Regions from separate parts of the Vibrio sp. YT-19(2023) genome, predicted to be linked through region 2. Evidence: predicted binding sites of a transcription regulator. Region 2 holds the regulator's gene; the other holds the start of a gene.
What was found. Region 2 encodes CRP, which controls carbon source genes, mostly activating them, when cyclic AMP is high. Its sites were predicted from a motif close to TGTGANNNNNNTCACA; they were not measured.

Region 1 (4,664 bases), on a different contig from region 2:
CCTGTGCGAACAGCTGCTTGAAGTAGTTAGAAAGATGTTGAGACTGATGAGATAGAACCGCAAGAGGCCAGTCGGCACCCATAGCTGATAATGGTTCTTTCGCGTCATTCGCCATTGGAACGATGATTTCGTTCACTTCTTCAGTGCTTACGCCAAACGCTTGTTGGCGGTGTAGAAGGTGTTCTGGCTTAGGTTGGCTGAACTGGTTGCTCGCATCTGGCAGCTTCTTCAAGCTCAGTAGGTTTTCTTCTACCCACTTCTCGTAAGGCTGCGCTGTTGCGATGGTGTCTTTCACTTCTTCATCAGAGATGATTCGACCTTGTTCTAGGTCTGCAACGAAGATACGACCCGGTTGTAGGCGACCACGGAACTCAACGTTTTCTGGTTCTATATCCACAACACCAGATTCAGATGCCATCACTAGGAAGTTGTCTTTGGTCACTGTGTAGCGAGAAGGGCGCAAACCGTTACGGTCTAGTGTCGCACCAACTTGAACACCATCAGTAAAACATACTGAAGCAGGACCATCCCATGGTTCCATGATGTTCGCGTGGTACTGATAGAACGCGCGACGTTTAGGATCCATGTTTTTGTTTTCTTGCCATGCTTCCGGGATCATCATCATCAATGCGTGTGGCAGGCTGCGACCAGAAAGAACTAGGAGCTCAAGTGCCATATCGAAGTTAGATGAATCCGAGCTGCCTTCCTGACAGATGGGAAGAAGCATGTCGATTTCAGCCTGAGTAAACAGGTCTGATTCTAGGATTGCTTCACGGGCTTTCATCCAGTTCAAGTTACCGCGAACTGTATTGATTTCACCGTTGTGGGCAATGTAACGGAAAGGCTGTGCAAGACGCCATTTCGGGAAGGTATTGGTAGAGAAACGAGAGTGTACCAGTGCCAGTGCAGTCACCATGGTCGGGTTTTGTAGATCAAGGAAGTACTGAGGTACTTGCTCGGTAGTTAACTGACCTTTGTACACCAATGTCTTGTAAGACATGGAGTTAATGTAGAAGTCGTCACCAATGTTCGAAACGCTTTCTAGGCAAACACGTACAGTATAGTTACGAAGTACGTACAGTTTGCGCTCTAGCTCTTCAGGTGTGATGCCCGGGCCACCAGAGATAAACACATGCTCAAACTGAGGCTCTGTGCTTAGTGGGTCTGCACCGATCATTGAGTTATCGGTTGGCAATACGCGGTAGCCGATAACTTCAAGATCTAGACGTTGTGCGTTACGTTCTAGAATGTCACGGCATTGCTCGCGTTTGTATTCGTCTTTCGGGAAAAGAACGACACCAACACCATACTTTTCAAACGAAGGCAGTTTAATGCCTAGCTTAACGGCTTCTTCTAATAGGAATTCATGAGGTTTTTGTAGCAAGATACCCGCACCATCACCGCTGCATGGGTCACAACCTTGACCACCACGGTGTTCCATGCGAGCCAGCATATCCAATGCTTGAGTCACTACTTCATGAGATTTACGGTTTTTAAGGTGAGCAACAAAACCGATACCACAAGCGTCATGCTCCAGTTCCGGAGTGTACAGACCCTGTGGATTTTGCTCTCTATCTACCATAGATACATCCTTCCAGTTCAATGTCGACGCAAAAGTACCGGGCAGCAAATACTACCTAGACTATTGATTACGTCTTGTCCTTTATATTTATTATCGCCACCGATCTAGGTTGACCGGTCTTGATTCCTTTCCGTATCTCGCAGGAAAAGTTTTGCGAGAAAAACAATCCTTGGTGGTATCCCTTTATTTATTATCACTATCTAGTGATTTATATAGGTAGGAGTGGGATAACACCGACAAATCCCGCAGTGTGCTTTGTAATAAAAGTCACAAAAATAACGGGGTTGTGTAAGTATCCTACAATTTTGTCACTTCAGAATGCAATGAAAAACTCGGCGTTGTGACCCAATTTTTTCGTTTAATTATGCATTTTTAGTTTAACATTTACGCAACATGAACGATTTTTGTCTTTAATTATGCAAGTTTATTGATTTTGACCCGCATGATGGGTGTTTGAATTGATTAATATTGTGTGTTTTTTCTTGCAGGGATGTAATTTATTTACACAGATCGTAGTGAGATTGATTACGATTTATTGTTGGTGAGAATTTATGCAGTTACATGAGTTGGTCAATACAATCGGCCAAGATCTTCAGCGTCGATACGGTGAAAAGGTTCATAAGTTAACATTGCACGGTGGATTTAGTTGCCCTAACCGCGATGGCACGATTGGTCGGGGAGGATGTACATTTTGCAATGTTGCTTCGTTTGCAGATGAAGAAGTCCAGATAAAAAGCATTCACGAACAGTTAAAAGATCGCGCAGGTGAAATTCACAGAGCGAAGAAGTATCTCGCTTATTTTCAGGCCTACACCAGTACCTATGCCGAAGTACAAGTTCTCAAAAACATGTATGAGGAAGCACTAAAGGCTGCAGACATGGTTGGTCTTTGTGTGGGGACGCGTCCTGATTGCGTCCCTGATGCGGTATTGGATTTACTGTCGGGCTATGTACAGCAAGGTTATGAAATTTGGCTAGAACTAGGTCTTCAAACCGCCAACAATGACACCCTAAAACGTATCAATCGTGGTCATGACTTTGAGTGTTATGCCGAAATCACTAAGCGTGCGCGAACACTCGGAATCAAGGTTTGTACTCACTTAATTGTGGGTTTACCCAAAGAAACCCGCGCCGAAAATATTGAAACGCTGCAAAAAGTGTTGGCCGTGGGAACGGATGGCATCAAGTTACATGGCTTGCATATTGTCGAAGGTAGCACCATGGCGAAAGCTTGGCGTGCTGGAAAGCTAGAAGCCCCTGAATTAGAAGAATATGTTGCGATCGCCAGTGAAATGATTCGTATGACACCACCAGATGTGATTTATCATCGCGTTTCATCAGCAGCCAGGAGGCCCACGTTATTATCGCCTCTGTGGTGTGAAAACCGTTGGCTAGCGATGACGGAAATTGGTCGAGATCTCAGTGCTCATGGTGCTCAAGGGAGTCTTACGGGGAATACCTTTATCTATACTAAACCGGAATTAATAGCAGATCGCTCAATAAATAACTGATATATTTTAACCAGTGTTCTTTGAAGGTTTAAACGATGGATCAGTTACTCAATTGGCTTTGGGGTGGTCAAGGCGGTTATGGCTATGTCGTCTTGTTGTTAATCGCAGGCGTGTGCGCGTTAGCACTGATCTATTTGCACTTTCAGACGTCACTTAAGCAACTAGTAACGGATTCTCCCTATCCAGTCATAGTGGTGGACACTAGCCATGCTCAGCTCTTGCTATCTAACCGGGCTGCGATGCAGTTATTAGGCATTCGCTCTTTGGGAACGGGATATTTGTATCCTGCTTTATTCGATATTCATGAGCTTGAGCAGTTTCTCGATCGCTTCTCTAGTCGTCATTTTCGTCAGCAGGCTTTTGACTGGCGACTATCTGATAGTGAATCTATTAAAGTGGAGCTGTCAGGCAGAAAGAGTTTATTGCGCAATCATCGAGTTTGGATTCTTTATGCTCAGCCATATCAAGCCACTCACCAAGAGCAGCAACAAGAACTTGCCCAATTAATCATCGCACGTTCGGCATTAGACTCACTTTCAGAGCTGATTTGTACCCAAGACCGCCAAGGCAATCTATTAACGACCAATCGAGCATTTGATCAATTCTGGCAAGGGCGAAGGGAAGAAGCTTGCGCATCCAAGGCCTTGGGTGAGATGACCAGAAAAAGCGAACGTAAATGGACAACGGATCCACAAGGTCGAAGTTGCTTACTGGAAGTCAATCAAAACTCTCTTGTTTCGCCGAGTGGTGAGCTTATCGGTACGCTGTCTATTAGTCATGACGTGACTGAATGGCACAAGATGCAACAGAATCTGCGAGATGAAATGGAGCGTCGCAAAGATACAGAGGTGGCGCTAGCGCAAAGAGATACTATCTTACAAACGATTCTGGATGCCAGTCCGGACTCTATTGGTATTTTCAATGAGAACATGGTCTATCAAGCGTGTAATCAGCCTTTTGTTAAGGCGTTAGGCATTTCAAAAATTTCTGATTTGATAGGTAAGCGCCTCCAAGACGTGATTCCTAAAGAGATGTACGCGCGCTTAGCAGACAGTGACTTAGAAGCATTACGCCAGTTAGAGCCAGTTCGATACATAGATAAAGTCGTGAGTAGTGATGGTAAAAGTACGTGGTTTGATGTGGTGAAATCGCCTTTTAAAGATAAAGCATCAGGAACGAATGGTGTGCTGATCATGGCGCGTGATATTTCTGAGCGTTATCTTGCAGAACAAAAGTTGGAAAAAGCCAACCTAGAGTTAGAAAAATTGAGCTTTATGGATAGCTTAACTCAAGTATCGAACCGACGCCGTTTCGACGAACAACTGCAGGTATTGTGGTACCACCACGCTCGAGAAAAGCTGCCGCTCACCATCATGTTATGTGACATCGACTTTTTCAAAGATTACAACGACTGTTACGGTCACCAACAAGGTGATGAAGCGTTAGTCAGTGTCGCTACCGTGTTTACACAAGTCATCAATCGTTCTTCGGATTGTGTTGCGCGTTATGGTGGCGAGGAGTTTGGTTTTATCTTGCCGAATACCACCACGGAAGGTGCGCGCAACGTAGCA
Region 2 (4,664 bases):
GGCTTTAAAGACGCACAAGATTATTACGATCAATGTTCAGGCTTAAGTAAATTACAACAGATCACGCTACCGACACTGATCATCCATGCCAAAGACGATCCGTTCATGACCGATGATGTGATACCGAAGTTTGTTCTGCCAGATAACATTGATTACCGTCTCTTTGAACACGGTGGCCATGTTGGCTTCCTGACAGGAACGGCGTTAAAACCTAAGTTTTGGTTGGAGGAAGCGCTGCCCGCGTATTACGAAAGTATCGCCGCAGATTACCTTTCTGCTGTATCCAAGCAACGAACGCAGTAAACTAGCCGCTCATCATAAAAGTTAGAGGTATTTATGATCATTCCATGGCAAGACATTGCGCCGGAAACATTGGAAAACTTAATTCGTGAATTCGTCTTACGCGAAGGAACGGATTACGGAACCGTCGAGGTTTCTTTGCAAGACAAAATTGATCAAGTTAAAGCTCAATTGGAAAAAGGTGAAGCGGTTATCGTGTTCTCTGAGCTACACGAAACCGTCGATATTCAGCATAAAACAAAATTTTAGACCCTTCACATTTTACCGTATCCCACTCGATGATAAGGTATTGTTACGTGCTATAGTGGGATATCGACCGTGCAGTAGTAACTCTACTGCGCATTACAGGTAAGTAATTTTCGACAAGGTTTGTCATGTCAGCTAAACACCCAATTATTGCGGTTACTGGTTCGTCCGGTGCCGGCACGACCACTACATCTGAAGCCTTCCGTAAAATGTTCAATATGATGAACGTTAAACCCGCATGGGTTGAAGGCGATAGCTTCCATCGCTTTACTCGCCCAGAAATGGACATCGAAATCCGCAAAGCCCGCGAGCAAGGTCGACACATTAGCTACTTTGGCCCACAAGCTAATGACTTCCCGGGATTAGAAGAGTTTTTCCGTAAGTTCGGGCATGACGGCACTGGCAGCGTGCGCCGTTATCTGCACACGTTTGACGAAGCGGTTCCCTACAATCAAATGCCAGGCACGTTTACACCGTGGCAAGACTTACCCGAAAACAGCGACGTGCTGTTTTATGAAGGGTTACATGGTGGCGTGGTCGATGGCGAGGTTAATGTTGCTCAACATGTGGATTTCTTAATTGGCATGGTGCCGATTGTGAACTTAGAGTGGATCCAAAAATTCGTACGTGACACTCGCGATCGCGGCCATTCGCGTGAAGCGGTAATGGACTCAATCGTGCGATCCATGGACGATTACCTCAACTATATCACTCCGCAGTTTTCTCGTACTCACATCAACTTCCAGCGCGTACCGACCGTTGATACTTCCAACCCACTTAATGCAAAAGGCATCCCTAGTTTGGATGAGAGTTTTGTGGTGATTCGCCTACGCGGTATCAAGAATGTCGACTTCCCATATCTGCTGGCCATGATTGATGGCTCATTCATGTCACGCCACAACACGATTGTCGTACCCGGCGGTAAGATGAGCTTTGCAATGGAGCTCATAGTTCGGCCTATCCTACAACAGCTCATCGAAACAGGGAAAATTGGCTAAAAACCTGCCTGCGAAGATGTTTACTTTTCATACCGTGATCATGTGCACAGTTTTGCTTACAAAATCTCAATCATGGCACGATTAAAATCAAGAAATCGTTTTCGAAAAAGGATACTATTTCTTACCGAAACACAAGAGAGCTTGCAGCATATAAAAAGTGCTCTTATTCTAGTAGGCCTAATTCAGGCTTAGCTAAAATATGGATAGCGCAAGCGTACCCTGCAGAGGAAGTGAGATATTATGGTTCTAGGTAAACCTCAAACCGACCCAACATTAGAGTGGTTTCTTTCACACTGTCATATTCATAAGTACCCTTCAAAGAGCACGCTAATTCACGCGGGCGAAAAGGCAGAAACTTTGTACTACATCGTTAAAGGTTCTGTTGCGGTTCTTATCAAAGACGAAGAAGGTAAGGAGATGATCCTTTCTTACCTAAACCAAGGAGACTTTATTGGTGAACTTGGTCTATTCGAGGAAGACCAAGAGCGCACAGCTTGGGTCCGTGCTAAATCTCCTTGTGAAGTTGCTGAAATTTCTTTCAAGAAGTTCCGTCAGCTTATCCAAGTAAACCCAGACATCCTAATGCGTCTTTCTGCGCAGATGGCTCGTCGTCTTCAAGTAACTAGCCAAAAAGTGGGTGACCTGGCGTTCCTAGACGTAACTGGTCGTATCGCTCAGACGCTTCTGAACCTTGCAAAACAACCAGACGCAATGACTCACCCAGACGGCATGCAAATCAAGATCACTCGTCAAGAAATCGGTCAAATTGTTGGCTGTTCTCGTGAGACAGTAGGTCGTATCTTGAAGATGCTAGAAGAGCAGAACCTAATCTCTGCTCACGGTAAAACCATCGTGGTTTACGGTACTCGTTAATCTCGAACTAGAGTGACACGAACAAAATTATAAAAGCCACCAATGGCAACATTGGTGGCTTTTTATTTGCTCATGACCAAATGAGATAGGGTGCAGCGAACACTAATGAGTAAGCTTAACAGGTTAACCCTAAAACTTAGCCATTCGTACTTTCAAAGATTTTGTCAGCTGAAGCAGCCACGAAACCTGGGTACAAATCACCATTTTCCATCGGATAGCGCTTAGCAAATTCATAAAACCCGCCAGGGATAATTTCAGTGCCTTCGCTAAAACGAACCGCTACTTTATCTGCCATGGTCGATGACTGCTCTAGCAACACCTCAGGAGTGCCCTTCACTTCACCACCATTTTCATTAATGGTAAACCCAGCGGTACGCAGATGATTGTTTACCTGCTTCACTTCTTCATATTCATTGAGCTGGTTAACGCTCACCGTGAAGTGGTTTGCTCCGTAACCATGCGCCGCAAGCCAAGATGCGTACTCACTTTCTTTAGCCAACGTTTGGTAATCAGCAAAGCTTAAATCCCACAAGCGTCCACCATGTAAGAATGCGCTATCGTTCAGCTTGTCAGCATCGACTTGTGCCACCAAATTTTTCACAATCTCTTGTAGCTCAGGCGAGCACTCTTCAACTTTTAGCTCACTAATAAATACTTTAGGTTGCTTCGGATCTGGGTGCTCATAGTGCTTAGCAACTAGCTTTTTGCTTTCGAAAACGTAATCACCACACGCCTTGTAACCAATAGCTACAAATGGCTTAGCTAGAGTTTCAATACCAAGAGGCGCGATATTGAAGGTACGTAAAGCTATATGATCATTAATCAGAGGCTCATCTTCTTGAAGCAGCTGATGCACTTTAGCAGCCGAAGGGCAAAGACGTTGAATGTAATCTTGCCATAGCGATTCAAATAACACATCGGGCGTCATAACGACTCCTTGTTACGAGATGTAGAGTTTAAAGGTAAGCGGAAGTTGGCTGCTCGTTCACAACAAAAGTTGTCCAGAATAATGAACGAGCAACCATCAACCTGTGACGGTAAATGCCAGTCAGTCAACACGCTTTTCCGAGTCTTTGCTCACTTTTCGTGTTCTGCCAACGATCACTACAACCCATACCTAAATGATGCGCCGGCAAGGTGAGCCGCAATGCATAGTTGCGACTCTATTATTAAATCTTATAGCGCTACACCTGGACTCAATGTTGCAGGCAAGACAGTTTCTTGACCTTCCATTGATGCCATTGGGTACGCACAGTAATCTGCTGCGTAGTAAGCGCTTGGGCGCAAGTTACCCGACGCCCCCGGACCACCAAATGGCGCATCACCGCTTGCACCAGTGAGCTGGCGGTTACGGTTCACGATTCCTGCACGAATGTGGTCAACGAAGTATTCCCATTCTTGGTCGTCGGTTGAAACCAAACCAGCAGATAAGCCAAAGCGCGTATCGTTTGCTAGCGCCACGGCTTTGTCTAATCCTTCGTAGCGCACCACTTGCAGAAGTGGGCCGAAGTACTCTTCATCTGGTAACTCAGCAATGTTCGTTACATCAATGATGCCTGGAGAAACAAACGCCGCCTCTCCTGCTTTCGCTTCAATCAAGCTTTCACCGCCAAGAGACTGTAGATTGGCTTGGGCATCAAGAATAAACTTGGCTGCCGCGACCGAAATTTGCGGTCCCATAAATGGCGCAGGTTCTGCAAATGGTTGGTCTACGCGAATATTGCGTGTCGCTTCAACGAGCTTGGTGATAAGCGCATCGCCTTTTTCACCCAATGGCACATACAAACGACGAGCACACGTACAACGCTGCCCAGCACTGATAAACGCTGACTGGATGATGGTGTAAACCGTGGCATCCAAATCACCATATTTATCAGAGATCACCATTGGGTTATTACCCCCCATTTCTAGTGCGAGCATCTTGCCTGGTTGACCCGCAAATTGACGGTGTAATACATGCCCCGTATTCGCGCTACCCGTAAACAGTACGCCATCAATGCCTTTTGCGTCAGCTAGGGCGATACCAGTTTCTTTCGCGCCTTGAACAAGGTTAATCACGCCTTTCGGCAGACCGGCTTCTTCCCATAGCTTCATTGCCAATTCACCCGTCCATGGCGTTTGCTCAGACGGTTTGAAGACTACCGTGTTACCAGCCAGTAGCGCAGGCACAATGTGACCATTTGGTAGGTGGCCTGGGAAGTTGTAAGGACCAAACACCGCCATCACGCCCAATGGGCGGTGGCGCAA

Region 1: the regulator CRP is predicted to act here: its motif matches at 1,839-1,854, upstream of gltB (glutamate synthase large subunit).

What each region holds. Positions count from the first base shown of each region.
Region 1 is NZ_JAWOQN010000006.1:80,817-85,480, reverse strand. It holds gene gltB (glutamate synthase large subunit) at 1-1,582, opposite strand, end outside; gene R7E78_RS06345 (TIGR01212 family radical SAM protein) at 2,134-3,093, shown strand; gene R7E78_RS06340 (GGDEF domain-containing protein) at 3,129-4,664, shown strand, end outside.
Region 2 is NZ_JAWOQN010000034.1:28,876-33,539, reverse strand. It holds gene R7E78_RS19960 (hydrolase) at 1-303, shown strand, start outside; gene R7E78_RS19955 (YheU family protein) at 337-549, shown strand; gene R7E78_RS19950 (phosphoribulokinase) at 675-1,544, shown strand; gene crp (cAMP-activated global transcriptional regulator CRP) at 1,785-2,417, shown strand; gene R7E78_RS19940 (DUF1338 domain-containing protein) at 2,554-3,345, opposite strand; gene astD (succinylglutamate-semialdehyde dehydrogenase) at 3,594-4,664, opposite strand, start outside.